Regions from separate parts of the Massilia sp. KIM genome, predicted to be linked through region 1. Evidence: predicted binding sites of a transcription regulator. Region 1 holds the regulator's gene; each other region holds the start of a gene.

Region 1 (7,379 bases):
CGGAACAGCGCCCTGTCGACACCCGGTTTATACAGACGCGAAATCGAATGTCACCGCCCTCAAACAGGCCTATAATTCGTGCTCGCAAGCACTCCACTTGTGCACCGCACCATACGTCATGACGAACCTTAGCAAAATCCTCTCGCTCGAGAACGTGCAGCTCGACCTGGAAGTCTCGAGCAAGAAGCGCGCTTTCGAGCAGGCCGGTCTTATCTTCGAAAACAATTGCGGCATCGCCCGTTCCACCGTGTCGGACAACCTGTTCGCGCGCGAGCGCCTCGGGTCAACCGGCCTGGGCCACGGCGTGGCCGTGCCGCACGGGCGCATCAAGGGCAGCAAGAGCCTGAAGTCGCCGCTGGCGGCCTTCGTCCGCCTGAAGGAGCCGATTCCCTTCGAATCGCCCGACGGCCAGCCGGTCAGCCTGCTGTTCTTCCTCCTGATCCCGGACCACGTGACCCAGCAGCACCTGGAGATCCTGTCCGAGATCGCCGAGCTGTTCTCGGACGAGGCGGTGCGCACCGCGCTGGCCAGCGACCCCGATCCGAAGTCGGTCCACGAGCGCATCATCAACTGGCAACCTAGCCTGCAAGCCCTGGGCTAAGTTAAACTGTTCCGCACGGCAAATCCCGCCGTGCCTCCCCGACGATGCCCATGCTGCAATCACCGCTGACCATCCAACGGCTGTACGACGACAATCGCGACAGCCTGCAACTCGGCTGGTTCGCGGGCTTTCCCGGCGGCGAGCGCCAGATCGCCGGCGACGCCGCCTCCGCCGCCGACCAGGTCGGCCACCTGAACCTGATCCACCCGGGCCGCATCCAGGTCTTCGGGCACCAGGAACTGAACTACTACCACCGTCTCAAGGCCAATTCGCGCAGCCACGTGATCGGCGAACTGATCGGGGGCGGTCCGCCGGCCCTGATCATCGCCCAGGGTCTGGAGACGCCGCCCGACATCCTGGCCATCTGCGACGAGCAGAACATTCCGCTGTTCTCGACCCCGCTGCCGGCGGCCCAGGTGATCGACTTCCTGCGCGTCTACCTGTCCAAGAAGCTGGCCCAGCGCGTGATCATGCACGGCGTGTTCATGGACGTGCTGGGCGTGGGCGTCCTGATCACCGGCGACTCGGGCCTGGGCAAGAGCGAGCTGGGCCTGGAACTGATCTCGCGCTCGCACGGCCTGGTGGCCGACGACGCGGTCGAATTCTCGCGCATCGCGCCCAACATGATCGAGGGCCGCTGTCCGCCGCTGCTGCAGAACCTGCTGGAAGTGCGCGGCCTGGGCCTGCTGGACATCAAGGCGATCTTCGGCGAGACCGCGGTGCGGCGCAAGATGCGCCTGAAGCTGATCGTCCACCTGGTCAAGCGCGGCGCCATGGACGAGGAGGTCGAGCGCCTGCCCTTCCACTTCCCGACCGAGGACGTGCTGGGCCTGCCGATCCGCAAGGTCGTGATCCCGGTGGCGGCCGGCCGCAACATCGCGGTGCTGCTGGAAGCCGCGGTGCGCAATACCATCCTCCAGTTGCGCGGCATCGATACCCTGCAGGAGTTCATGGAGCGCCAGCGCCAGGCCATGAGCGGCGACTGAACCGCAAATGCGCCGCAGTTGAGCCGCAGTTGAGCCGCAATTGTGCCGCAAATGCGCCGCACCTGAGCCTTAACCGGCCCGCCGAGCCTGGGGTTTTGGCCTCCCCCTGAGGACAGAAATGCGGCGCTGCGGTATCATCGCCGCATCATGCACATCGTCCTCATTACCGGTATTTCTGGTTCGGGCAAGTCGGTTGCCCTGAACGTCCTGGAAGACGCGGGCTACTACTGCGTCGACAACCTCCCTCCCGCCCTGCTGCCGGCCCTGGTGGCGATGGTGAACGAGTCCGGCACCGGCAAGATCGCGGTGGCGGTCGACGCCCGCAGCGCCGAGTCGCTGGTGGAGCTGCCGGTGAGCGTGCGCCGGCTGCGCGAGGAAGGCCACTCTGTGAAGGTGATGTTCCTGACCGCGAGCACGCACTCGCTGGTGGCGCGTTTCTCCGAGACCCGCCGCAGCCACCCGCTGTCGCACGAGCTGCGCCCGGGCGAGAACCCGGCCTCGCGCCGCACCCTGATCGAATGCATCGCCGAGGAGCGCGAGCGCCTGTCGGCGATCGAGAACCTGGGGCACGTGATCGACACCTCGGAACTCTCGGCCAACAAGCTGCGCGCCTGGATCAAGGAACTGGCCGAGGTGGCGCACGCGCCGCTGACCCTGTTCTTCGAGTCCTTCGCCTTCAAGGTGGGGGTGCCGCTGGACGCCGACTTCGTGTTCGACGTGCGGGCGATTCCGAATCCCTATTACGATCTGGCGCTGCGCCCGCTGACGGGCCGCGACGCGCCGGTGATCGCCTTTCTCGACGCCCAGCCGAGCGCGGCCGAGATGCTGGAGGACATCCGCAGCTTCGTGGAGAAGTGGCTGCCCTCGTTCAAGACCGACAACCGGAGTTATCTCACCGTGGCGGTGGGGTGCACCGGGGGGCAGCACCGCTCGGTGTACATGGCCGAAAGGCTGGGGGCGTATTTCGGCGCGACCGAGCGCGTGATCGTGAGGCATCGGGAGCAGCCGAAGAACCTGACGGCTTGAGGTGACGGCGGCGCGGGGTTGCTGGTCGCTCTTCGCTGTTTGCTGTTCGCTCTTCGCTGTTTGCTGTTTGCTGTTCGCTCTTCGCTGAGTGTTGCTCGCTGTTCGCTGTTCGCTCTTCGCTGAGTGCTGCTCGTTGTTCGCGCCGCGACTGGCACTTGCGTGCATGCACGCCAGCCCCCCTTGCACCCGCAGCCCCAGCACGTCATTCCGGCGAAGGCCGGAATCCAATTCCTATGCGCAGTGACGGGCGTTTAACGCAGCGGGTCTGCACGCAAACTTGGATTCCGGCCTTCGCCGGAATGACGTGCTGAGGCTAGCGGCTGAAAGCTTGGGCTGCGGGTCAGTCCAGATGCCGCAAAGGATGCGCCCACTCCGGCCACACCGGCTCGAAGAAGCGCGCCACCATCTCCGCACTCACCTCCTCCAGCGTCGGCGGATTCCACTGCGGCGCATTGTCCTTGTCGATCACGAGCGCCCGCACGCCTTCCAGCACCTCGCCGTGCTCGAAATTACGCCGCACCACCGAGCGCTCCATGCGCAGGCAGTCCGCCACGTCGAGTTGCGCCCCGCGCGCCAGCAGCTCGCGCGTCACGCACATCATCAGGGGCGAACGCGAGCGCATCGCCTTGAGCGCCTTCTGCGCGAACGGATTCTCGTCCGCTTCAAGCGAGGCCATCACCGCCGCCACCGAATCCGACCCGAAGTGCCGGTCGATCGCCGCACGCTGCGCCTCCAGCTCGCTCGCCCCGGCTTGATCCGCGAACGGCGCGGCAAACGCACGTATCGCCGCCGGCAATTCCTCGCCCGCCGTCGCCTCGATCAAAGCATGCAGCTCGCCCAGCGCCGCGCCAGGCACGAACACGTCGGCCAGCCCCACGTAGAGCGCATCCGCCGCCCCGATGGTCAGCCCCGTCAAGCCGAGGTAATTGCCCAGCTGCCCAGGCGCATGCGACAGGAAGTGGCTGCCGCCCACGTCCGGGAACAGGCCGATGTTCACCTCCGGCATCGCCATCCTGGTGCGCTCGGTGACGATGCGCAGCCCGCAACCGGGCCCGCCCTGGGCGATGCCCATGCCGCCGCCCATCACCACGCCGTCCATGATGGCGATGTAGGGCTTGGGATAGAAGTGGATCAGGTGGTTGAGCGCGTATTCCTCGGTGAAGAAGTCTTCCAGCAGCGCGCTGCCGCCCTGGGGCGTGGCGTGGCCGACCTCGTGGAAGAAGCGGATGTCCCCGCCCGCGCACAAGGCCTTGTCGCTGCTGCTGGTGATGAGGACGGCCGCGACGCCGGCGTCGTCCTTCCAGGCGTTCAAGGCCGCGGTGAGCGCGCGCACCATCTCGAGCGAGAGCGAATTCAGCGCCTTGGGGCGGTCCAGGGTGATGATGCCGGTGCGATTGGCGACACGGGTGAGGACGTGGTCGGTCATGGCGTGTTCTGTGATTGAAAAGATAAGCATTTTACAGAACACGGATGCAAAAAGGGCGTCCCCTCAGACGCCCTTGCTAGTGGTGCCCTGCGGCCGATCAGGCTGCAGCGACGTCGCCGTTTTCCGGCAGGCGCTTCAGCGCCATGTGGTCATGACTGCGGAGCATTTGCTTGTGCTTCAGAACCTGGCGATCCAGCTTATCCATCAGGGTATCGATCGCGGCGTACAAGTCTTGCGCGACACTGGCCACGTGCAGGGTTTTCCCCGATACCTGTAGGTTGATTTCCGCTTTTTGCCTTTTTTCTTTCTCAGTGAGATTGTCGACGCAGAGGAAGACATGGGTGTCGATCACTTGATCGAAATGCCGAATGATGCGCTCGAGCTTATTCTGAACGTATTCACGGATAGCGGGGGTCACTTCGAGATGGTGTCCACTGATTGTGAGGTTCATACACACTCCTTTGAAGATGTCGCGCCGCCCAGGCACAAGGCAGGAGTGGGCAGCGCTGTTACAAGGCTTTGCGGAGGCTGACGGGAGGGATCTTGAGCGCTTCACGGTATTTCGCGACCGTCCTGCGCGCAATGACCATGCCTTGTTCCCCGAGCATCTCCGCGATCTTGCTGTCGGATAATGGATTCTTAGGGTCTTCTGCTCCTGTCAATTGCGCGATGAGCGCGCGGATCGCCGTCGAAGAGGCTTCTCCCCCCGCCTCGGTGGCGACATGGCTTCCGAAGAAGTATTTCAACTCAAACATGCCGTGCGGGGTCAGCATGTACTTCTGCGTTGTGACACGGGAAATTGTGCTCTCGTGTAGACCTAGTGTATCAGCTATCTCACGTAAAACAAGGGGCCGCATGGCAACCGCACCGTGCGAAAAGAAATTCTTCTGGCGCTCGACGATGGCCTCTGCCACACGGAGGATGGTGTCGAAACGCTGGCGCATGTTCTTGATGAGCCACTTGGCTTCCTGCAGCTGGGCGTTCATGCCTTCGCACTTCCCCTGCTTCATGAGCGAGGCGTACAGGCTGTTCACGCGCAGGCGCGGCATCACGTCCGGATTGAGCAACACCGCCCAGCCGCTCTTGGCGCGCCGCACGATCACGTCCGGCACCACGTAGTCCGAGACGTTGGCCGCGAAGGCCGCGCCCGGATGCGGATTGCAGGCGCGCACCACGGCCTGCACCTCGCGCAGGTCCTCGTCGTCGCAGTCCAGCGCCTTCTTGAGCTTGCTGTATTCGCGCTGGGCGAACCAGCTCAGGTAGCCCTCGACGATCTTGAGGGCCAGGCGCCGCGTCACCAGGGGCACGCCGGGCATGCGGCGGATCTGCAGGGCCAGGCATTCGCCGGCGCTGCGCGCGCCCACGCCGATCGGGTCCAGGCTCTGCACCAGGGCCAGGGCGCAGCGCAGCTCGTCCATCTCGATCTCGAGTTCCTCCGGCAGGCGCGCGTGGATCTCGTCCAGCGGTTCTTCCAGGTAGCCGTTGTCGTCCAGGGCGTCGATCACCAGCTCGGCCAGCGCGCGGTCGCGCGCCGAGCAGCCGGTGGTGCGCACCTGTTCCATCAGGTGCTCGCGCAGGGTGACACTGCTGGCTTCCAGTTGCGGGCGGCCGTCCTCGTCGTCGCCGCCGCGTCCGCCGCCGCCTTCGCCCCAGTCGCCATCGTGCAGCTCGCGCTCGCCGCCCTCGGCGGCGCCGTCCGCGCCGTCGGCGTGCTCGGCCGGCGCGGCCTCGCCTTCCGCCGCGCCGGGCGTGGCGGCCGGCGCTTCGCCATTGGGCGGCGCGTTATTGATGGCGCCATCTGCCAGCAGGCGCACCGAGCGGTCGAGCGGATCGTCGAGGCGCTCCAGCATCGGATTATCGGACAGGATCTGCTCGATCTCCTGGTGCAGCTCGAGCGTGGACAACTGCAGCAGGCGGATCGACTGCTGCAGTTGCGGCGTCAGTGCAAGGTGCTGGGAAGTGCGTAGCTGCAGGGACTGTTTCATGTCTACATGCGGAAGTGTTCACCCAGGTAGACGCGGCGCACGGATTCATTGGCGATGATGTCGTCGGGCCGGCCCGAGGCCAGCACGGCGCCCTGGTTGATGATGTAGGCGCGGTCGCAGATGCCGAGCGTCTCGCGGACGTTGTGGTCGGTGATCAGGACACCGATCTTGCGCTCCTTCAGGAAGCGCACGATGCGCTGGATCTCGATCACGGCGATCGGATCGACGCCCGCGAAGGGCTCGTCCAGCAGCACGAAGCGGGGATTGGTGGCGAGCGCGCGCGCGATCTCGACGCGGCGCCGCTCGCCGCCCGACAGCGCCAGCGCCGGGCTCTCGCGCAGCTTCTCGATCTGCAGGTCGGCCAGCAGCGTGTCGAGGCGCTCGTTGATCTGCTCCTTGGTGAGCGGCTTGCCGTCCTGCTTCTGCAGCTCGAGCACGGCGCGGATGTTCTCCTCCACCGTCAGCTTGCGGAACACCGAGGCCTCCTGCGGCAGGTAGGACAAGCCCAGCACCGCGCGCCGGTGGATCGGCAGGCTCGAGATGTCGGTGCCGTTGATGTCGATGCTGCCGGCGTCCGAGGGCACCAGGCCGACGATCATGTAGAAGGAGGTGGTCTTGCCGGCGCCGTTCGGCCCCAGCAGCCCGACCACCTCGCCGCAGTCGACCTGCAGCGAGACGTCGCGCACCACCAGGCGCTTGCCGTAGGTTTTCTGCAGCCCCTTGACGATCAAGGTGCTGCCGCAGTCGCGGGCCTCCATCACTGCTTCCCTGCCGGGGCCGCGCCCTGCGTTGCGCCTTGTGCCGGGGCCGCGCGCTTGGGCGCCAGGATCAGGGTGCCGCGGCCGCCGCCGACCTTGCTCTCGCCGCTGGCGTCGTTGCGCACGGTGGCGACTTCCTTGCGGTTGTCGTAGGCGATGAAGGGCGCGGTGATCTCGTTGGTCACGCGCTGGCCTTCGAGCTCCTTGACGATCGCGTTCGAGAACAGCTTCACGACCTCGGTGCGCTCTTCGTATTCGATGCGCTGGGCCTGGCCGTCGACCCACAGGTCGGGGCCGCCGTCGCGCTTCTGGCGGAAGGTGGCGACCTTGCCCGGGTTCGCGGTCAGGGTCACGCTCATGTAGCCTTCCGGGGTTTCCTTCACCAGGGCGCGGTCGGACTTGAGCACCAGTGTGCCGCGGGTGACGACCACGTTGCCGGTCAGGATGCGGGTCTGGGTGACTTCGTCGACGTCGAGCGAGTCGAAGTTGATCACCGCCTGCTTGAGGGAATCGGCGCGCTCGGCCATGGCCGTGAGCGACACCAGGGAGAGGAATGCGACAGCGAGTAGTTTCTTCATATTGTGCTGGTCAGGAGTT
Region 2 (7,379 bases), on a different contig from region 1:
GCAAATGTTCGAGAAGGCCAGGGACTACATGGACAATCCGCCGGGCCTCGCGATGGACGGCGCGCGCTACCTGATGGAAGCGGGGGCGATGTCGGTCGGCGCGGACAACCTGAGCCTGGAGACCTTCCCCTCCGAGGTGGAGGGCGACTACATACCGGTCCACACCTATCTGCTGGCCCAGCAGGGCGCGACCATCATCGAGCTGGTGAACCTGGAAGAGCTCGCCCGCGACCGGGTCTACGAGTTCGCCTTCATCAGCGCGCCGCTGAAGTTCCGCGGCGCGGATGCCTCGCCGATCCGCCCGATCGCGATTCCGCTGTCGAAGTAAGCACGCCGGCCGCGGCTTTTAGGGCCGGCGGCCAGGCAGGGGCAGCCCTTCCGCGATGGCCAGGCGCTCCATCGCATCCTCGAGCAGGACGCGCGCCTGGCCCGATGCGCGGCCCAGCAAGGCGTGCAGCTCGGCGTCCTCCGGGTTACGCGAGGCGCACTGCAAACTGTAGCGCTCGAAGCTGCCGATCATCATCAGGAGGTCCGAGAGGTGGCGCGGGCACTCGCACACCAGGCGATCGCTGGCGTTGGCGATCGTGACCAGCGTGTCCTCGTCGAAGCGGCGCGGCAGCACCGCGGTGTCCGGCTCGGGCAGCGGCAGGCGCTGCCCGGACAACGCCGAGCGGCACAGCACCGCCAGTTCGCTCAGGTCGGCCGGCACGCGCGCCACCAGGCAACCCTGGGCGCGCAGCGCGCGGATGGTGGCGCTGGGACAGAAGCGGTACAGCACCACCACGGCGCCGACTTCGACCCGCTCGCGCGCGGCGGCCACCCTGGGCAGCACGCCGTCGTCGAGTTCGGACATTTCGATGATGAGCACGTCGGCGCTGCTCTGCGGGGGCAGCTCGTCCACCTGCTCCAGGCTGGCGCAATGGGCGCGCACATCGATGCCGGTCGCCTCGCGCCCCATCGCCGCCAGCCGCCGCGTCAGGGTATTGCTGATCATGATCGCGCGCACCGGCGCCGCCGATTGCGTCTGCGCCTGTCCGCTCAGTCCAAGCATGGACTGCAGCTGCTCCCGCGTCAGCCCGGCCAGCACGCCGATCGCGTGACCCTGGTCGACCAGCTGCTTGAGCAGGCTGAGGCGGGCGACCTGTTCCGCCGAATACAGACGCTGTCCGCGCTCGGAGCGCTGGGCGTCCGACAGTCCGTAGCGCCTTTCCCACACGCGCAGGGTTTCGACCGGCAAGCCGGCCAGGCGGGCAGCTGCGCCCGTGCGATACATGATTCTGTCCTGTCCCGTTTTTAAAGGAGTGTCCATTTCCTATGTCCCGTTAATGAACCATAAAGTGGCCTAAGTATAGCGTCAAACGTTAGACAATGTCGCGCAATCTTCTTATATTGGCAATCAACCGGTTCACCGGCGTCTATCCACCCTTACCCCAGGAGTCAAGGATGAAAAAGTTTCTGATTGCCCTCCCCGTCGCCCTCGCCTTCGGCAGCGCCCAGGCGGCCGACATCGTCGACACCGCCAAGTCGGCCGGGTCGTTCAACACCCTCGTCACCGCCGTCCAGGCCGCCGGCCTGGTCGACACCCTGAAGGGCCCCGGCCCGTTCACGGTGTTCGCGCCGACCGATGCAGCCTTCGCCAAGATTCCCAAAGCCAAGCTCGACGCCCTGCTCAAGGACAAGGCCGCGCTCACCAAGGTCCTCACCTACCACGTGGTGCCGGGCTCGGTGAAGGCCGCCGACGTCAAGCCGGGCAACGTCAAGACCGTCGAAGGCAGCTCGGTCAAGGTCAGCGCCAGCGGCGGCAAGGTCATGGTCGACAATGCCAATGTCACCAAGACCGACATCGTCGCCGATAACGGGGTGATCCACGTCATCGACACCGTGATCATGCCGAAGTAAGTTTCTGCCGCTTGCCGCCGCCAGGCCCCCTCCTCAGCGGCCGCGCGGCGGTTTTTTATTGCCCATATTGCCATCCTGCCTTGCCGTGCGGATTTATGTCGCGTGGTACATTGATGGGCTACATATACGGCACAGTGCCGCGTATGGACATCATCAAGAGGATGGAATGAACTATCGTTTGCTGACGATGGCAGCCGCTATGCTGGCGGCCACCACCGCAATGGCCGCGCCGCGCGGCTTTACCGTCGAAGACCTGGTCAACATGGAACGGCTCGGCAGTCCGGCGCTGTCGCCGGACGCCTCGCGCGTGGTCTATACCGTGCGCAGCACGGACATGGCCAAGAACCGCGGCCACACCGAACTGTGGCTGGTCGACCTGCGCGCCGACAAGCCCACCCCGCAACGCCTGACACAGCACGCCTCGAGCAGCACGGATCCGGAGTGGTCGCCCTCGGGCGACGCCGTGTATTTCCTGTCGACCCGCTCGGGTTCCTCGCAGGTCTGGCGCCAGAGCGCCGCCGGCGGCGAGCCGGTGCAGGTGACCGACCTGCCGCTGGACGTGGACGCCTTCCGCGTGGCCCCGACGGGCGACCGCCTGGCTTTCAGCATGGCCGTGTTCCGCGATTGCGCCGACCTGACCTGCACCAAGGCGCGCCTCGAGGCGAAGGAAAAGGACAAGGCGACCGGCAAGGTCTACGACCGCCTGTTCGTGCGCCACTGGGACACCTGGTCGGACCACCGCAACGCGGTCCTGTTCTCGGCCCCGCTCGGCGCCAACGGCAAGCTCGGCGGCGCACCGGTCAGCCTCTCGGGCTCGCTCGACGGCGACGTGCCCTCCAAGCCCTTCGGCGACCGCGAGGAATTCCGCTTCAGCCCGGATGGCAAGACCATCGTGTTCGCGGCGCGCATCGCCGGCAAGACCGAGGCCTGGTCGACCAACTTCGACCTGTACACCGTGCCCGCAGCAGGTGGCGGCGCGCCTCGCAACCTGACCGCGGACAACCCGGCCTGGGACACCAAGGGCGTGTTCTCGCCGGACGGCCGCACCCTGGCCTACCTGGCGATGGCGCGTCCTGGCTTCGAGGCCGACCGCTTCCAGGTGATGCTGCTGGACCTGACCAGCGGCAAGAAGCGCGCGCTGGCGGCCGACTGGGACCGTTCGGTCGGCAGCATGCAGTGGCGCGCCGACGGCAAGGCCCTGATCGTGGACGCCGAGGACATCGGCCAGCACCGCCTCTTCTCGATCGATGTGGGCAGCGGAAAGGTGACGCCGCTGACCGACAAGGGGGCCATCGGCGCCTTCGACGTGCGCCGCGACACGGTGGCCTATACCCATGCCAACCTTGCCTCGGGTGCGCAGCTGTACAGCATGAAGCTGGGCGGCAAGGGAAAGCAGCTTACCGATCTGAACACCGAGCGCCTGAAGGACGTGCGCTGGGGCGAGTACGAGCAGTTCTCCTTCGCCGGCGCCAACGGCGAGACCGTGTACGGCCACGTGATGAAGCCGTGGAACGCGGAGCCCGGCAAGAAGTATCCGATCGCCTTCCTGGTTCACGGCGGCCCGCAGGGCAGTTTCGGAAATGGCTGGAGCTACCGCTGGAATCCGCAGGTGTATGCGGGCGCGGGCTATGCGACCGTGTTCATCGACTTCCACGGTTCGACCGGCTACGGCCAGAAGTTCACCGACTCGATCAGCAACGACTGGGGCGGCAAGCCGCTGGTCGACCTGCAGAAGGGCCTGGACGCGGCGGTGAAGAAGTTCCCCTGGCTGGACCGCGAGCGCAGCTGCGCGCTGGGCGCTTCCTACGGCGGCTACATGATGAACTGGATCGCGGGGAACTGGTCGGATGGCTTCCGCTGCATCGTCAACCACGACGGCGTGTTCGACACGCGCGGCATGGCGTATTCGACCGAGGAGCAGTGGTTCACGGACTGGGAGAACGGCGGGCCCTACTTCCAGGTGCCGGAGAATCATGAGCGCTTCAACCCGGTTCACCACGTGAACAAGTGGAAGACGCCGATGCTGGTGATTCAGGGGGACCTGGATTTCCGTATCCCGACGGCGCAGGCCTTGAGCACCTTCACGGCGCTGCAGCGCAAGGGGATCGAGAGCAAGCTGCTGGTGTTCCCGGATGAGAACCACTGGGTGCTGAAGCCGGCGAACTCGGTGCAGTGGCATCACACCGTGATCGGGTGGCTGGACCAGTACCTGAAAAAGTAAATGGCTGTAAACGACACAAGCCGCCCGAAGGCGGCTTGTGTCGAAGTCAATGCTGCCTAATTACGGTGCATTGTTCTTGGTGATGGCGTCAATCGCCGCGGTGTTGTCCGTGATGGAAGTGGTGTTTTCCCAAGCGACAGTCGCGTCGTTCACGGTCGGCGTCATGGTGATGGTCTGGCCATCGACGTCCGTCGCGATGCCGTCACCCAGAGTGACGGTCAGAACGCCGTTTTCCACGTTGATGCCCGCAACTTCCTTGGTGGCAACGAAATCCGCTGCTGCAACGATACCGCTGGCGCCGGCATCGCAGTTTTCCAGGCCACCGCCGTTCTCTTGAGCGCAAACGCCGACTGCGGTCTTGATCGAGGACACGGAACCCAGTGCCGCGCCGATCTTGGCCTTCACGGTGTAGCTCTGGTAAGCCGGGATCGCCACAGCAGCCAGGATGCCGATGATCGCAACGACGATCATCAGTTCGATCAGGGTGAAGCCGCCTTCGGCCTTCTTGGTTTGCATTTGTTTGAAGTTCATTTTCATCTCTCCGGTTGTGTGGTCAGGTGTCTTGTGCCGCTTTGTTGCCGCACTCATCTATATGCAACTGGTATGCCAGCCCAAAAAACGCTAATTTTATTAGCTCGGCTATAACAAAATCCTGTGCCAGAACAAAAATTGTCGGGTGGCGTGACAAAAATTGTCAGTTCCACAGGGCAATTTTTGTCAGTCGGACAGTTTTCGTCATGCCAAGCCGGAGAGATCAATAAAAAACGGGGAGCCGCAGCTCCCCGTTCTTATTGGCGATCAAAAGATCGTCGGATTACAGCATGGCCTTCAGCAGGCGAGCCATTTCCGACGGGTTCTTGGTGACCTTGATGCCGCAGGCTTCCATGATCTCCAGCTTGGCTTGCGCGGTGTCGGCGCCGCCCGAGATCAGCGCGCCGGCGTGGCCCATGCGCTTGCCCGGAGGCGCGGTGACGCCAGCGATGAAGCCGACGACCGGCTTCTTCATGTTGTCCTTGATCCAGTAAGCGGCGTTCGCCTCGTCCGGGCCGCCGATCTCGCCGATCATGATGACTGCGTCGGTGTCAGGATCGTCGTTGAACATGCGCATCACGTCGATGTGCTTCAGACCGTTGATCGGGTCGCCGCCGATGCCGACTGCCGACGACTGGCCCAGACCCAGGGCGGTCAGCTGGCCGACTGCTTCATAGGTCAGGGTGCCCGAACGCGACACGACGCCGATACGGCCCTTCTTGTGGATGTGACCCGGCATGATGCCGATCTTGATCTCGTCCGGGGTGATCAGGCCAGGGCAGTTCGGGCCCAGCAGCAGGGTCTTGGAACCGGCTTTGGCCATGCGATCCTTGACTTCCATCATGTCGCGGACAGGGATGCCTTCGGTGATGCAGATTGCCAGGTCCAGCTCGGCTTCCACTGCTTCCCAGATCGCGGCGGCAGCGCCTGCCGGCGGAACGTAGATCACCGACACGGTGGCGCCGGTTTCGGCCTTGGCTTCCTTGACCGATGCGTAGATCGGGATGCCTTCGAAGTCTTCGCCGGCTTTCTTCGGGTTCACGCCTGCCACGAAGGCTTCACGGCCGTTCGCGTAGTCGCGGCACATGCGGGTGTGGAACTGGCCGGTCTTGCCGGTGATACCTTGGGTAATGACTTTGGTGTCTTTGTTAATCAGAATCGACATTTTGTTTTCCTTCGCGAATTAGGCTTGGCCAGCGGCAGCGGCAACGACCTGCTTCGCTGCATCTTCCATGGTGTCTGCGGAAATGATCGGCAGGCCCGAATCAGCCAGCATCTTCTTGCCCAGGTCTTCGTTGGTGCCCTTCATGCGGACGACCAGCGGCACCTGCAGCGACACGGCCTTGGATGCGGTGATGACGCCTTCGGCGATCACGTCGCAGCGCATGATGCCGCCGAAGATGTTGACCAGGATGGCCTTCAGGCCAGGGTTCTTCAGCATGATCTTGAATGCTTCGGTCACTTTCTCGGCCGTCGCGCCACCGCCGACGTCGAGGAAGTTGGCCGGCTCGCCGCCGAACAGCTTGATGGTGTCCATGGTTGCCATGGCCAGGCCGGCGCCGTTCACGAGGCAGCCGATGTTACCGTCGAGCGAGATGTAAGCCAGGTCGAACTTCGATGCTTCGACTTCGGCCGGATCTTCTTCGTCCAGGTCGCGGTAGGCGACGATTTCCGGATGACGGAACAGGGCGTTGGAGTCGAAGTTGAACTTGGCGTCCAGGGCGATGACCTTGCCCGAGCCGGTCAGGATCAGCGGGTTGATTTCGGCCAGCGAGGCGTCGGTTTCCCAGTAGGCTTTGTACAGGCCTTGCAGGTTGGCGCGCGCGTCGGCGATCGAGCCTTCCGGCACGCCGATCTTGCGGGCGATGTCGTCGGCTTCAGCGTCGGTCAGGCCGATCTTCGGATCGATCACGACGTTGTGGATCTTTTCCGGGTTGCTGTGGGCGACTTCTTCGATGTCCATGCCGCCTTCCGACGAGGCCATCAGGACGACCTTCTGGCTCACGCGGTCGGTGACCAGCGAGACGTACAGTTCTTTCTTGATGTCGGCGCCTTCTTCGATCAGCAGGCGGCGGACTTTCTGGCCTTCCGGGCCGGTCTGGTGGGTCACCAGTTGCATGCCCATGATCTGGTCGGCGTATTCCTTGACCTGTTCCAGCGATTTGGCGACTTTCACGCCACCGCCTTTGCCGCGGCCGCCAGCGTGGATCTGGGCCTTGACGACCCAGACCGGGCCGCCCAGTTCCTCAGCAGCCTTGACCGCCTCTTCCACCGACATGCACGGAATGCCGCGCGGAACCGTCACTCCGAACTTTCGGAGGATCTCTTTGCCCTGATACTCATGGATTTTCATGCTGGCTTCCCTTCTTCTATTACTGATTGTGTAGAAATACGGTTGGAATTACGAAATTGAACAACGAATGCTAACCCGACACGGCTTTGATCGCCCAGCGTGGATAGTACTTGGCCACGGCCGGGCCGTCGCTGCGCAGGGCATGGCAACGGTCGAGCTCGAAGGGCCGTTCGGCCGAGTTGTCGTCGGCGCCGCCGCGGGTCGTAAAGACGTCGTCGGCGTAGGCCTGCAGCGCTGCGGTGGGCAGCACCTGGGCCAATTCGGTCAGATGGGTGCAACCGAGCACGCCAGCAAGGCGGTCTTTCAGGTGCAGCCGGAAGTGGTTCAGGAGCGACAGACCGACCAGCTTCTTGTAGGCGGGGCCGATGGTGTCGC
Region 3 (7,379 bases), on a different contig from region 1:
TTCAGCCGTCGTCACTTCGTCCTGGGCGCAATCGCCCTTTCCGCCCAGCTTGCCGCCGCCGGCGCACAAGCCGACCAGCTGGCGGACATCAAGAAAAAGGGCGAGATCGTGTTCGGCGTGCTCGGCACCGATGAGCCGAACAGCTTCATCGAACCCAAGACCCGCCAGCTGGTCGGCTACGAGATCGACCTGGCCACCGCCGTCGCAAAGAAAATCGGCGTCAAGCCGGTGTTCAAGCAGATGGCCGTGGCCGCCCGCATCCCCGAGCTGCAGCAGGGCCACGTCGACATCCTGGCCGCGACCCTGACTCACAACAAGGAGCGCGAAGCCCAGGTCGACTTCGCCCTGACCCACTTCGTCACCGGCTCGAAGGTCATGGTGCGCAGCGCCAGCGGCATCACCGCGATTGCCCAGCTGGCCGGCAAGAAGGTGGTCACGGTGCGCGGCGGCACCCAGGAAACCAATATCCGCAAGGCCGTGCCGAACGCCGAGGTGGTGACCTTCGAGAACACCCAGCAGGCTTTCCAGGCCCTGCGCCAGGGCAAGGGCATCGCCTACGTCAACGACGAATCCTCGCTGCTGGCCGACTACGGCAAGCTGGGGCCGGCCGCCAAGGGCTTCACCATCCTGCCGACCTCGATCGGCAACGAATCGATCGCGATGGGCCTGCGCAAGGGTGAGAAGAACCTCAAGGCGGTGGTCGACGAGACCCTGCGCGAGCTGGAAGCCAGCGGCCAGGCCGAGCAGCTGTTCAACAAGTGGTACGGCCCGGGCACCCGCGCCAACATCGCCAAGCGCGCGTTCAAGATCAGCACCGACAAGATCTGAGTCCTGCGTCCGAGTCCCGCATCTTGCAGTTTTTCGATCCGACCATCCTGCAGTCCGGCCAGTACCATGACTGGCTGGTGCAGGGCCTTGTCCTGTCGCTGCAGCTGACCGCGATCAGCTTCGTGTTCGCGCTGCCCTTCGGCGCGCTGGTGGCGCTGATGCGCACCTCGACCGCCGCGCCGCTGCGCGCCGCCGGCGCCGCGATCGTCGAGGGCATCCGCAACGTGCCCCTGCTGGCCCATCTGCTGTTCTGGTATTTCGCCTTTCCCGAACTGCTGCCGGAAGCGGCGCGCGAATTCCTGTACGCGCACAATCCGGAAGCGGTGTGCGCGGTGATCGCGCTCACGCTTTATAGCGGCGTGCACATGGCCGAGGACATCCGCAGCGGCATCCGCGCGGTGCCCGCCACCCAGCTCGAAGCGGCGCGTTCGCTCGGCCTCGGACGCATCCAGGCGGTGCGCCTGGTGCTGCTGCCCCAGGCCCTGCGCGCCTCGGTGCCGCCGCTGCTGTCGCAGACCGTCAACCTGTGGAAGGACACCAGCGTGGCCACCGTGATCGGCGCCGCCGAGATGATGTACCAGGCCGCGCGCGTGGAAACCGCGAGTTTCCGCAGCGTCGAGGCCTTCACCTTCGCGACCCTGGCCTACCTGAGCGTGTCGCTGCTGATCTCGCTGGCGGCCCACCTCTACCAGCGCCGTTATCCGGTCCGCCCGGCTTGAAGTCCACATGCTCGAACTGATCGATACCTACTGGCTGTACTTCCTGGTCGGCCAATATCCCGACGGTCCGCTTGGCGGCCTGAGCCTGACCGTGCTGCTGTCCGGCGCCGCGCTGCTGCTGGCCATGCCGCTCGGCCTGCTGCTCGGGATCGCGCGCGTCAGCAGCCATCGTCTGCTGAGCTGGCCGGTGGCGGCCGTGGTGCAGCTGGTGCGCGGGGTGCCGCTGCTGCTGGTGGTGTTCTGGGTTTACTTCTTCCTGCCGGCCGTGACCGGCGTGAAGACGGGGCAGGCCACCACCATGCTGCTGGTGCTGGTGCTGTTCGACAGCATCTACCTGGCCGAGATCGTCGCCGCCGGCATCCGCGCGCTGCCCAAGGGGCAGCTGGAGAGCGCACGTTCGCTCGGCCTGTCGTATCCGCAGGCGCTGCGCCTGGTGGTGCTGCCCCAGACCTTGCGCAACGGGCTGCCCTCGATCGTGAGCCAGCTGGTGTCGACCATCAAGGCCACCTCGCTCGGCTATATCATCGGCCTGTCGGAAGTGTCCTTCATCGCCACCCAGGTCAACACCCTCGTGTTCACCCAGGCGGTCGAGGTCTACCTGATCCTGGCGCTGAGCTATTTCATCCTCTGTTTCGGCCTCTCGCGGCTGGCCTTCCTGCTCGAGCGGCGCCTGCAGCGCAGGGCCGTGCAGGCATCCTAAAGGACGCATCGCTATGATCGTGCTCGATCAAGTCAACAAGTGGTACGGCGACTACCACGCCCTGCGCAGCGTGAGCGCGCGCGTGGAGAAGAACGAAGTGGTGGTGGTGTGCGGGCCCTCGGGTTCGGGCAAGTCGACCCTGATCCGCACCCTCAACCGGCTCGAGGAGATCGACGGCGGCCGCATCGAGATCGACGGTCGCGACATCCATGCCAAGGGGCTGGACGTCAACCAGCTGCGCGCCGGGATCGGCTTCGTGTTCCAGCACTTCAACCTGTTCCCGCACCTGACGGTATTGGAGAACTGCACCCTGGCTCCGGTCCAGCTCAAGCGCGCCAGCGCCGCCGAAGCGCGCGCCTATGCGCTCGAACTGCTGGAGCAGGTGGGCCTCGCGCACAAGCGCGACGCCTATCCGAACGCACTCTCGGGCGGCCAGCAGCAGCGGGTCGCGATCGCGCGCGCCCTGGCGATGCGTCCGCCCATCATGCTGTTCGACGAGCCGACCAGCGCCCTCGATCCCGAGATGGTGGGCGAGGTGCTGCAGGTCATGCGCAAGCTGGCCCATGGCGGCATGACCATGGTCTGCGTGACCCATGAGATGGGGTTCGCGCGGGAAGTGTCGGACCGGGTGCTGTTCATGGCCGAGGGCGAGATCCTGGAGCAGGGTACGCCCGAGGCCTTCTTCACCCGGCCGCAGCACCCGCGCGCCCAGCAGTTCCTTGCGGACCGCAATGCGACCTGAAAGATGGTCGGAGAACAACCATTAGTAACCGCAATGCATCACAGTTTCAATTCTGAACACAGCTGTGGCATATACTGCAATGTTGTTCTCCGTCACGCGGTCTTCAGAGGAGAGAGCATAATGTCGACCCTTTGGAATAGGTGATCAAAAGAAACTTTTACCCGATTTGATTGAAACCGGTTGTCACACGGAATTTTTCCCCCTATACTCGGCTCAGCATCTGAAAAGGGCAAACTCCGCGAAAGCGGAGGACGCAAAGTCAACGGTCTAATGAGCCTTCGGGCTCGATGACGGCAGGACTGCCAGAAAACCGACCCGAGTGCCTGCTGAACGCATTGCGTTCGTGCGCCGTCGTGTTCGCTAGCAATCCTGTCCTTACTTATTGAACAGGAACCGCTAGCATGCACACCTCCACCACCTTCTCCCTGCACAAGACCACCGCGTCGATCGCCACCGCCATCCTGGCCCTGGGCTGGGCTGTAGGCGCCCAGGCGGCGCCAGGAGAAGAGTTCGCAAGAGGACGCATCCTGGTCGAGGCCAAGGCCGGCCTCTCCGACGCCGAATTCGACAAGGTCTTGAAGCTGCACGGCGGCGGCAAGAAGCGCAAGCTGGGCCAGAGCCGCATGCACGTGGTCGACCTGCCGCCCGGCCTGTCGGAGCAGGACGCTGTCGAAAAGCTCTCGCGCCGCCCGGAAATCAAGTTCGCCGAACTGGACCGCAAGGTGCAGGCAGGCGTGGCCGTCAACGACCCCTACATCGGCAGCGCCTGGCACATCGGCAAGATCGGCGCCCCGAGCGCCTGGGATCGCAGCCAGGGCGCCGGCGTGACCATCGCCATCCTGGACAGCGGCGTGAATATCGGCCACCCGGACCTGAAGGACCGCGTGGTGCCCGGCTACAACCTCTACGACAACAACACCAACGTCGCCGACGTCTGCGGCCATGGCACCGCGGTGGCCGGCGCCGCGGCGGCCAGCACCAACAACGCCCTCGGCGTGGCCGGCGTGGCGGGCAGCGCGAAGATCATGCCGGTGCGGGTCGCCTACCTGGACAGCACCAAGGGCTGCTGGGCCTATTTCAGCACCATCGCCAGCGGCATCACTTACGCCGCCGACCATGGCGCGCGCATCGCCAACGTCAGCTATGTCGGGATTGCCGGCAGTTCGTCGATCAAGAGCGCCTCGAAATACATGAAGAGCAAGGGCGGCCTGGTGTTCATCTCGGCCGGCAACAACAACATCGACGAAAACGTCATCCCGGATACTTCCTTCATCATCGTGTCGGCCACCGACAGCTACGACAGGAAGTCGAGCTTCTCGAGCTGGGGCAGCTTCGTCTCGCTGTCGGCGCCGGGTTCCGGCATCTGGACCACCAGCGGTACCAGCGGCTACTCGGCCTGGAACGGCACCTCCTTCGCCAGCCCGGTGGCCGCCGGCGTGGCCGGCCTGATGATGGCCGCGCGCCCCGACCTCAGCGGCGAGCAGATCGAGGCGCTGCTGTTCAAGACTTCGCTGGACCTGGGCGTCGCCGGACGTGACCCGGTGTTCGGCTACGGCCGCGTGAATGCCGATGCCGCAGTGGCCGCCGCTGTCGGCTACGTCCAGCCGGTCGACGCGAGCGCGCCGGTGGCCAGCATTGCCGCGCCGCTTGCCAGCAGCTCGGTGTCGGGCGTGGTGCCGGTGACCGTGAACGCCAGCGACAACGTGGGCGTGACGCGGGTGGAACTGAAGGTCAACGGCACGGTGGTCGCGGTCGACAGCGCCGCGCCCTACAGCTTCAGCTGGGATTCGAAGGGTGTCGCCAACGGCATGAACAGCCTGGTCGCCGTCGCCTACGACGCGGCCGGCAATGCGGGCGCCTCGGCGGCCGTGGCGGTCAACGTGGCCAACACCACCACCGTGATCGCCAAGGACACGACCGCGCCGACCGTGGCGATCAACAATCCGGTCAACGGCGGCAGCGTGAGCGGCACGGTGACGGTGAGCCTGAGCGCCTCGGACGATGCGGGCGCCGCGAATATCACCACCACGCTGCTGGTCGACGGCAAGGCGGTGGTGACCGGGAAGGGCGGCTCGCTGTCGTACAGCTGGAATACGCGCAAGTCGGGCCTCGGTGTGCATACCGTCTCGGCCACCGCACGCGACGCGGCGGGCAATGCCAGCACCAGCAGCGTTAGCGTCACCGTACGCTGAAGAGCGACCACCAGAGGGAAAAAGGCGCCCTGCGGCGCCTTTTTCGTTTACCGGCTGGCGTTCAGCGACGACGGCGCAGCAGCATGCCGGCCAGGCCGGCGCCCAGCAGGGCGAGACTGGCCGGCTCCGGCACCTGCCCACCGCCGCCCCCGCCACCACCCGGCTCACCCACGTAGACCCAGTGGCTCAGGCGCCCGATTTCACAAGTGGCCGCCGCCGGTTTCGGATCCTTGGGCGGCTTGCCTCCGCCCCCGCCTCCGGCCTTGGCAGTGGTGGTAGTGGTTGGGGCCGTGCAGTTCGGGGCCAGGCCGCTCACCTGCTCGCTGGTAAAGACCAGCTGCGTCAAGTCCTCGACGTTTTCAAAGAAATAGTGATCGGCAGTGCCCGCCGGGAAGGAGCCGGTGCCGAACTTCATCACGAAGAAGCCCGGCTGGGCAGGCGCCACGTCGATGACCCAGAAGCCGGAGTCCCAGTATGCGGTCGGGGAGTCATCGCGCACTAGATCGGCCTCGACGTAATCATTGCCGGTCAAGTCCTCGAATTCAAGTAAGAGATCCGGATTGCCGGAATTGCCGAGCAATTTGGAGCCGATGAGCTTATCCGCAATTGGAATGGCTTGGGCAGCGCCGCACAGCAACGCGCTGCCGGCGATTGCGGCGATTGCAGCGGCTTTGAGTTTGGACAACTTCATGACGATCCCTTTCAGACTTGTTGTAATGCCTGAAGCAATGCAAAGGGCATGCCATGTCACCTAAATACCTGAGTTTACGTAGGATTTGTCTTACGGTGACTCAACCGGATGTCGCGGATGTAAAGTAAACCGACAGTTACGACCCGGTTATTTCTTGGCGTCGGGAAACGCGATGGCCGTGAAATCAGAAACTCTCGTCTGCGCCCAGGTAGCGCCACTGCCCCGGCGGCAAGTCGCCCAGCTTCACGCGGCCGATGCGCACCCGTTTCAGGCCGATCACTTTCAGCCCCACCATGTCGCACATGCGCCGGATCTGGCGCTTGCGGCCCTCCTTGAGCACGAAACTGAGCTGGTCCTCGTTCTGCCAGCGCACCTTGGCCGGCAGCAGCGGCTTGCCGTCCATCCACAGGCCGTGGTTGAGCTTCTTGAGATCGGCGTCCGGCAGCTTGCCCGGCTTGGTGTACTGCACCCGCACCAGGTATTCTTTGTCGATCGCCGTGTTCTCGCCGATCAGTTGCTTGGCGATGCGGCCGTCCTGTGTCAGGACCAGCAGGCCGACCGAGTCGATGTCCAGGCGCCCGGCCGGCACCAGGCTGCGCAACTGGGTCGGGTGGAACTGCTCGGGTGAGGGATCCTCGGCCCAGCGGTTCTCGGGCTTGATCAGGGTGACCGCCGGCTTGTAGCCGTCCTCGGCCTGGCCGCTGACGAAGCCGACCGGCTTGTTGATCAGGACCGTGACGCGCTTGGACTGCTCGGCCGCCGCCTGGCGTTCGACCGTGATTTTCTGGTGCGGCAGCACCTTGCTGCCCAGCTCGTTGACCACCTTGCCGTCGACCCGCACCCAGCCCTTGGCAATCCAGTCATCGGCCTCGCGGCGGGAGCACAGGCCGAGTTCGGACATGCGTTTGGACAGGCGGAGCGGTTCGGTCATCGGTAATGCGGGTAAAAAAGAGAAAGGGAATCAGATCTTGAGCGCGTCCAGCAGCTCGGTCTCGAGCTGGACCTGGACGCGCGGGTTGTTCAGGGCGGCGCCGTCGATGAGGAAGACGTCCTCGACGCGCTCGCCCAGGGTCATGATCTTGGCGGTATGCAGGTTGATGCGGTAGCGGGTCAGCACGCTGGCGATCGCGTACAGCAGGCCCATGCGGTCGTTGGCGGCCACCGAGAGCACGTGGAACTGGCCGCGCTCGTCCGGGCGCAGGTCCACGGTGGGCGTGATCGGGAAGCTGCGCGACATGCGCGACAGGCGCCCGCGCGCCGGCGGCGGCAACGGCTCCTGGGACAGCAGCAGGGCGCACAGCTCGTGCTCGATGAGGCTGATGATGTCGCGGTAGCTGCCGGCGAAGCCTTCGGCCGTGACCAGGAAGCTGTCCAGCGCGTAGCCGTGGCGCGTGGTGTGGATCTTGGCGTCCAGGATGCTGAAGTTCTTGCGGTCGAAATAGCTGCAGATGCGCGCGAACAGGTCGGGCTGGTCCTTGATGTAGACCGCCACCTGCAGGCCTTCGCC
Region 4 (7,379 bases), on a different contig from region 1:
CGTCGCGGGCGCGCTGCTGGGCGCTGTCGACGCGCGGGAAGCTGGCCGGCGTCGCGGACGCGGGCGGCGGGCTGGCCGCACGCGCCGGGCCGGGCGCCGAACTGGTCGCCGGGATCGGCGCCGAGGCGCGCGGCGCGATATAGCCGAGGTCGAGCAGCTTGCAGCCGCGCCGGCTGGTGTCGGTGAACTCGATCCGGCCTTCGCCGTCGACGCATTTGTAGACCGGGGTCTGGGCCGCGGCCGCGTGGGAGAGCGCCAGTCCGGCCAGCACGGCGGCGCCGCGCAACATCATACTTGTCATTCGCATCAGAAACAGTTCTGCACAGGGAAGGTGCGCACAGTGTAGTGCAACGCGAGGATAACCGATCCCGCAAACAACAAGGGGAAAGCCGTGGCTTTCCCCTGCTTCGCGGCGCAGCCTTGGCATGCCGGCATGCCAGGGCTGCAACAGGCGAATTACGACGAGTAGTACATGTCGAATTCGGCCGGGTGCGGAGTCATGCGCATGCGCTGCACTTCCTGCATCTTCAGGTCGATGTAGGCGTCGATCATGCTGTCGCTGAACACGCCGCCGCGGGTCAAGAACTCGCGGTCCTTGTCCAGGGCTTCCAGGGCTTCTTCCAGCGAGGCGCACACGGTCGGGATCAGCTTGTCTTCTTCCGGCGGCAGGTGGTACAGGTCCTTGGTCGCGGCTTCGCCCGGGTGGATCTTGTTCTGGATGCCGTCCAGGCCGGCCATCAGCAGGGCGGCGAAGCACAGGTAGACGTTGGCCAGCGGATCCGGGAAGCGGGTCTCGATGCGGCGGCCCTTCGGGTTCGCCACGTGCGGGATGCGGATCGAGGCCGAGCGGTTGCGTGCCGAGTAGGCCAGCTTGACCGGGGCTTCGAAGCCAGGCACCAGGCGCTTGTACGAGTTGGTGCCCGGGTTGGTGATCGCGTTCAGGGCGCGTGCGTGCTTGATGATGCCGCCGATGTAGAACAGCGCGGTTTCCGACAGGCCGGCATAGCCGTCGCCTGCGAACAGGTTCTTGCCATCCTTCCAGATCGACTGGTGCACGTGCATGCCCGAGCCGTTGTCGCCGGCCATGGGCTTGGGCATGAAGGTCGCGGTCTTGCCGTAGCTGTGGGCCACGTTCCAGATCACGTACTTCAGGTTCTGGGTCCAGTCGGCGCGCTCGACCAGGGTCGAGAACTTGGTGCCGAGTTCGTTCTGGCCGGCGCCCGCCACTTCGTGGTGGTGCACTTCGACCGGGATGCCCATCGATTCGAGGATCAGCGACATTTCCGAACGCATGTCCTGGAAGCTGTCGACCGGCGGGACCGGGAAGTAGCCGCCCTTGACGGTCGGACGGTGGCCGCTGTTGCCGCCTTCGATTTCCTTGTCGGTCGACCAGGAGGCTTCATCCGAATCGATCTTGACGAAGCAGCCCGACATGTCGATCTTCCAGCGGACCGAGTCGAAGATGAAGAATTCCGGTTCCGGGCCGAAGTAGGCGGTGTCGCCGATGCCCGAGGATTTCAGGTAGGCTTCGGCGCGCTTGGCGATCGAGCGCGGGTCGCGGTCGTAGCCCTTGCCGTCCGACGGTTCGATCACGTCGCACTGCATGAACAGGGTGGTCTCTTCCATGAAGGGGTCGAGATTGGCGGTGTTCGGGTCCGGCAGCAGGAGCATGTCCGAGGCTTCGATACCTTTCCAGCCGGCGATCGACGAGCCGTCGAAGGCGTGGCCCGACTCGAATTTGTCGAGGTCGAAGTGCGACACGGGCACGGTCACGTGCTGTTCCTTGCCGCGGGTATCGGCGAAGCGTAAATCAACGAACTTGACTTCGTTGTCCTTAACCATCTGCATTACGTCTGCGGCGGTCTTTGCCATTCGGAATCTCCTAGTTGAAAAGGGGGTGTCGCCTGTGAAACGACCACTTGGCTTGTGTTAAAGCAGGAACCATGCCAAGTTCTGCGCATGAGCAAATGCGCAATTCGTTCTTTGGAAACGAGCGAGTTTACCCATAAAATTGCTGCAAGCGGATGTCTTGCCTATTTTTCAGGCTGCAATAGCCGCGCACCATCTTGGTGCAATCCATGCGCGACGCACCACGGCAGGGCAGCATACACTGATCCACGATGGTGCATCGCACCCTTTTGCTCGCACACGGACGGACTATCATGACTCCCGAACAAATTCTCGAAGCGGCAAACCAGCGTGCCACCGGCCAGCCCTATGCAGGCGCCGTGACGCCGCAGGAAGCCTTCGCCCTGCTCCAGGCCGATCCGCGGGTCAAGCTGGTGGATGTACGCACCAATGCCGAGCGCGACTGGGTCGGCCGGGTGGCGGTGCCGGACGCCCAGCACGTGGCGGTGCAGTGGGCGACCTACCCGGGCGGGGCGCCGAATCCCGAATTCGGTGCACAGCTCGAGCAGGTGGCGCGCAAGGATGAGGTGCTGCTGTTCCTGTGCCGCTCGGGGGTGCGCTCGCGCCATAGCGCGCGGGTGGCGACGGAGCTGGGTTTTGCCCAGTCGTACGACATTCTCGAAGGCTTCGAGGGCGATAAGGATGCCGAGGGGCACCGCAAGACGATTGGGGGGTGGTGCAAGGCGGGGTTGCCGTGGGTGGGGGCTTGAGGCGCTAGTGGCCGGTTGAGAAACTTGGGTTCCCGCCTGCGCGGGAACGACGGTCTTCTGGCTTGCCACTACGTTTACGTCGGTCTTTACCTCTAGCTGCAAAACCGTCATTCCCGCGTAGGCGGGAATCCAAGTTTGCTTGCAAACCTTCAGCGCATCACTGCGCCCCCACCATCACCCGCTTGCGCACGATATTGATATGACTGCGCAGCCCATACAGCGCATCCGCAAACGCCAGCGGAATCGAAATATGGTTCACGCTCTCCTCGATCTCATCGAGCCTGCGCAGCAGGTCCTTGCGCACCACTTCCTTCTTCTCCCCTTCCGCCCGCTCCAGCATCTGCTCCACCGCGCGCAGCTCGCCATACCAGCGGTAGATGCGCGACCTCACCCGCCACACGTACAGCGGCGGCACGATCTTCGATAAGGGAATCAGGAGCGCCGCCAGCGCCACCGCCACCACGCCCAGCCGGTCCAGCAAATTGGCCAGCCAGAAGCTCAGGTAGCGCTGCAGGAAGGGCGGCCCGTCGCGGTAGTAGCGCGCCGCCTCCGCCGCCACCGGGATCTCGGTGTACTTGGGCGAGGGGAACTGCCCCTGCTGCTGGAACCAGCCGGTCTTGCCGTGGATCTCGTGGGCCGCCTTGACGAACAGCCCCACCAGGGCCGGATGCAGCTCCTCGCGCGCGACCAGGGTCGCGGTGGGCGCGATCAGGTGGTAGTCCTGGGCCGGGATGTTGCGCCCCAGGTCGACGATCCCGCGCGGCAGCACCACGTGGGTCAGGAAAGGCAGGCGCCGGGTATAGGCCTCGGCCTGCGAGAAATCGAACAGCCGGATGCCCGGGGTCTGCAGCAGCATCTGGATCAGCGGCGCCTCGGGCGCGGAACTGAACACCAGGCCGTCGATGCGGCCCTCCAGCAAGGCCATGGTGGCCGGGGTGTTTTCCAGGTCGCCGATGCGCAGCGCGGCCGGATCGATGCCGTTCACGTCCAGCACCTGGCGGAACAGGCGCGGCACGCCCGTGCCTTCCGGCCCCAGGTTAATGCGCTTGCCCTTGAGGTCGGTGAGCTTGGCCACCCCAGCGCCCTCGCGCAGGAACAGCCAGACCGGTTCGGTGAACAGGCTGCCCAGCGAGACCAGGCCCAGGCGCGCGGCCTGCCCGTCCTCGGTGGAACCGCTTTGCACGAAGGCGATGTCGGCCTCGCCGCGCTCCAGGCGGCCGAGGTTGTCGAGCGAGCCGAGCGAAGGCTGGAGCTCGACCCGGATCTCGTCGCGCGCCAGGATCGCGGCGTACTGCTTGCCGAATTGCTCGTAGGCGCTGTTCTCCTGGCCGGTGGCCAGGCGCAGGCTGCGCGGCGGGGCCGGATCGACCCACCAGTAGGCCACCACCAGCGCCGCCAGCACCAAGAGGATGGTGGGGCCGGAGGCGACCAGCAGGTCGCGCAGCGACACGAAACTGAAGCTGCGCACCTTGGTGACGGCGCGCCCCACCACGCCCTTCCCGCTCAACGGACGCAGGCGCGGCGCGGGGCCGCAGGCAGGGGCAAGGGACCGGCCAGCACTTCCTCGCCCGGCGCGGCGCCGGTCTGGTCGGGTTTTGGCGGCGCCACCAGGCCCGGCACCGTGGTCATCGGGTTGCCGCCGGCGCCGTCGCCGATGATCGGCATCAGGCTCGGCGCCAGGTTGGCCAGCAACTGCACCGGCAGCGCGCTGGTGAAGTCGTAGTTGCCCGACTGCGGGCCGTGCACATAGGCGGTCATGCTGCCGAAGTAACGCTCGCCGATGTTGAAGACGAAGGTCGCCGAGCGGTTCACGTAGCGCGACTCGATCACCCGGCCGCCGCGCGCATAGACCTCGAAGCGCTGGTCGCCGGTGCCGGTCTTGCCGCCCACCGCGATCACGCTGCCGTCCGGCAGGGTGAAGGCGGTCTTGACGCGCTTGGCGGTGCCGTCCGAGACCACGCCGCGGATGGCGTCGGCTACGGCGCGCGCGACTTCCGGCGCCAGCACCTGCTCGCCGCCGCCGGCCTTGTTGCGCCGGACCAGGGTCTCGTAAGGCGTGTCCTTGGCGAAGTGCAGCGAATCGATGCGCTCCACCGGTTTGCGCAGGCCGCCGTTGACGATGATGCCCATCAGCTCGGCCAGCGCGGCCGGCCGGTCGGCCGAGGCGCCCAGGGTGGTCGCATACGAGGGCACCAGCGAGTCGAAGGGGTAGCCCATCTTCTTCCACTGGGCGTGGATCTTGAGGAAGGCTTCCACTTCCAGCAGGCCGGCGATGCGCTTGTCCTGGGCATGCTTGCGGTGGGTCTTGAACAGCCAGCTGTAGACTTCCTGGCGCTCGCGGACGCTGGCCTCGGTGACCTCGGTCCAGCCGGCCTTCGGGTGGGTGCGCAGATAGCTCACCAGCCACAGTTCGAGCGGGTGCACCGAAGCCACGTAGCCGCGGTCGGCCAGCGACATGTTCTTCGGATCGTACATCTCGTACATCTTCGGAATGCGCTCGGGATCGACTTCGTTCGAGGACGGCAGCGACTTGTCGATGAACTCGGCGAACTGGGCCATGGTCGCGTTCGGCGCCACGGTGCGGTAGGCCGCCGCCAGTTTCGAGGCCAGCGGACGCACGCCGGAGAACAGCAGCTGCTCGACCTCGGCCGGGGTCTTGCCCTTGTACTTGTTCCAGAACTTGGCGAGGAAGACCTTGCCTTCGGCGTCGGCGAAGCGCGCCAGGTAGTCGGCGCGGCGCGGGTCGTCGGCGTCGGCCAGCAGCTGGGCCGAGGAGCCCGGCAGCTGGAACATGTAGTAGCGCACCACGTCGCGCATCATGCGCACGAACACCAGGTTGGTCGACTGGCGCAGCGCCTCGTGCACCGTCATGATCTTGCTGTTGTCGAGCTTGCTGAAGTTGCCGAAGGTGTGCAGGCCGCCGCCGGTGAAGAAGGCTTCGCCGGGGTTGGCCGAGTACCTGCGCTCCATCGCTGCGGCCAGCATCGGCGCCAGGCCGCGGTCGGCGCCGTCCGGCAGGTTCATGAAGTACTCGACCGCCCATTGCGACATGCGGTCTTTCGGATCGATGTTCACGCCGTGCAGGCCGATCTTGTCCATCGGCTCGTAGCGCTTGTGCAGCTGGTCGACGATGTCGAGATAGGTCACCAGGGTGCGCAGCTTGGCGGTCGAACCGAGGTCGAGCTTGGCGCCCTCGTTGATGTCCAGGGGCTGGTCGTAGTTGTCGGTCTGGACCCGCAGGTAGTTGACGTGCTCGCCGCGCTCCATCAGGGTGAAGCTGTACACCACCTGGGCCGGGTCGCCGTTGCCGAGCAGGCCCTTGCCGGTCAGGCCGGTGGCCGCCGCGTGTTCCGGGTCGGACATCTGGCGCAGCGCGCTGGTGACGGCCTGCTGCACCTGGGCGTCCAGGGTCGAGACCACCGACAGGTCGAGGCGGTCGATGTTGTACAGGCGGTTATCGCCGATCAGGTAGCCGAGGTGGTTGCGCACCGCGTTGGCGGCCTTGCGCGACACGAAGGCGTCGGCCGGCGGCGGCGCCACGCCCGAGCCCTGGGCCGGGTGCAGCTGGACCTTGAGGGCGGCGTCGCGCAGCTGGGGCGAGATCACGCCGGCCTGGGCCAGCACGCGCAGGTGGCTGTTGGTCAGGGTTTCGAGGTCGTTCTCGCCCGCGCCCAGGTAATAGGCCGGGCGGCGCTGGGCGATCATCAGCGACAGCGCTTCCTTGTAGGCCAGCACGGCCTCGGGGCTGGTCATCGGACCCTTGAGCATGGCGTTGACCTTGTCGAAGTCGCGGCCGTACCAGACCCACAGGCCGTCGCCGATGCCGTTCACTTCGCCATAGCCGAGCTTGGCCGACAGCGGCACCGTGTTCAGGTAGTCGATCACGATGCGGCGCCGCGCCTTGGTGGTGTCCTCGCCATCCTGGTAGGAACGCAGGGTGGCCGAGGCCATCTGGATCAGCTTGTCGCCCAGGGAGCTGGTGCGCCCTTCCGGCGAGTGGCGGTACTTCTCGATCTGGGTCGCCAGGGTCGAGCCGCCGGCCACGCGGCCTTCGCCGCCCAGGCCGACGCTGGACAGGGTCTTGTCGAACACCGCCTTCGAGAAGCGGTCCCATTCGACCGCCGGATTACGGCGCGGGTATTTGGGGTCGAGCAGTTCGCGGTTCTCGATGAACAGCAGGCTTTGCACCAGCAGCGCAGGCGCATCCTCGAACTTGTGATAGTAGCGCTCAGGGAAGCGCGAGGCGAACAGGGGCTCGTTGCGGCAGTCGAGGATCTCGAGGCCGACCTTGGTCTTCTCGTGGAAGGTCGGATAAAGGCCCATGTCGGTGTATTCGACCATCTTGGGCGACATGCGGGCCTGGGCCGCGATGGCGTAATCGCGCGCCTTGAGCTTGTCGAGGTAGTGCGGCAGGCTGGCGTAGCCGAGCCGGGTGTCGTAGGGGCTCGCGGCCGGGAAGCGGATCGCGTCGCTGGGGCCCTTCTCGACCCGGAACGTGAGGTCGTCGGCCATCTCGGCGAAGATCTTGGCCTGCAGGCGCGAAGTACGCATCTCGAGCGCGCCCCAGGCGGCCAACAGGGCCGCCAGCGCGGCCGAGCCGAGGAAGAGCCACAGCTTCCAGCGGCGCTTGCGCGGCGCCGGTTCGGGCGCGCCGGCGCCGCCGCCCGGGGCGCCGCCCAGGTGGGGATAGGCTTCGACCAGCGGCACGTCGCTGCCGCCGTTCGCGGCGAGCGCGGGCGCGGCGGACGCGGCCATGGGAGC

Evidence for each region. Region 1 encodes sigma-54, which starts transcription at its own class of promoters, with help from an activator protein. Its sites were predicted from a motif close to TGGCANGNAANCTGCTTT; they were not measured.
Region 2: B0920_RS15790 (pilin) is a predicted target of sigma-54. The motif match lies at 4,712-4,729, and genes of this name have one in related genera.
Region 3: B0920_RS26120 (PEP-CTERM sorting domain-containing protein) is a predicted target of sigma-54. The motif match lies at 5,909-5,926, and genes of this name have one in related genera.
Region 4: glnA (type I glutamate--ammonia ligase) is a predicted target of sigma-54. The motif match lies at 1,932-1,949, and genes of this name have one in related genera.

What each region holds. Positions count from the first base shown of each region.
Region 1 covers NZ_MVAD01000003.1:199,407-206,785, forward strand. The annotation lists gene B0920_RS21145 (PTS sugar transporter subunit IIA) at 119-601, shown strand; gene hprK (HPr(Ser) kinase/phosphatase) at 652-1,587, shown strand; gene rapZ (RNase adapter RapZ) at 1,735-2,613, shown strand; gene B0920_RS21160 (enoyl-CoA hydratase/isomerase family protein) at 2,954-4,039, opposite strand; gene hpf (ribosome hibernation-promoting factor, HPF/YfiA family) at 4,137-4,490, opposite strand; gene B0920_RS21170 (RNA polymerase factor sigma-54) at 4,549-6,024, opposite strand; gene lptB (LPS export ABC transporter ATP-binding protein) at 6,027-6,782, opposite strand; gene lptA (lipopolysaccharide transport periplasmic protein LptA) at 6,782-7,360, opposite strand.
Region 2 covers NZ_MVAD01000002.1:228,769-236,147, reverse strand. The annotation lists gene B0920_RS15810 (cyclase family protein) at 1-328, shown strand, start outside; gene B0920_RS15805 (MerR family transcriptional regulator) at 347-1,273, opposite strand; gene B0920_RS15800 (fasciclin domain-containing protein) at 1,444-1,899, shown strand; gene B0920_RS15795 (S9 family peptidase) at 2,066-4,120, shown strand; gene B0920_RS15790 (pilin) at 4,181-4,651, opposite strand; gene sucD (succinate--CoA ligase subunit alpha) at 4,935-5,816, opposite strand; gene sucC (ADP-forming succinate--CoA ligase subunit beta) at 5,835-7,004, opposite strand; gene B0920_RS15775 (DUF2889 domain-containing protein) at 7,075-7,379, opposite strand, start outside.
Region 3 covers NZ_MVAD01000001.1:925,135-932,513, forward strand. The annotation lists gene B0920_RS04120 (ABC transporter substrate-binding protein) at 1-828, shown strand, start outside; gene B0920_RS04125 (amino acid ABC transporter permease) at 852-1,547, shown strand; gene B0920_RS04130 (amino acid ABC transporter permease) at 1,555-2,247, shown strand; gene B0920_RS04135 (amino acid ABC transporter ATP-binding protein) at 2,261-2,989, shown strand; cyclic di-GMP riboswitch class I at 3,208-3,296, shown strand; gene B0920_RS04140 (S8 family serine peptidase) at 3,391-5,181, shown strand; gene B0920_RS26120 (PEP-CTERM sorting domain-containing protein) at 5,243-5,872, opposite strand; gene B0920_RS04150 (pseudouridine synthase) at 6,057-6,803, opposite strand; gene B0920_RS04155 ([protein-PII] uridylyltransferase) at 6,834-7,379, opposite strand, start outside.
Region 4 covers NZ_MVAD01000001.1:2,933,852-2,941,230, forward strand. The annotation lists gene B0920_RS12750 (DUF4124 domain-containing protein) at 1-301, opposite strand, end outside; gene glnA (type I glutamate--ammonia ligase) at 457-1,872, opposite strand; gene B0920_RS12760 (rhodanese-like domain-containing protein) at 2,163-2,618, shown strand; gene B0920_RS12765 (TAXI family TRAP transporter solute-binding subunit) at 2,776-4,125, opposite strand; gene B0920_RS12770 (transglycosylase domain-containing protein) at 4,122-7,373, opposite strand.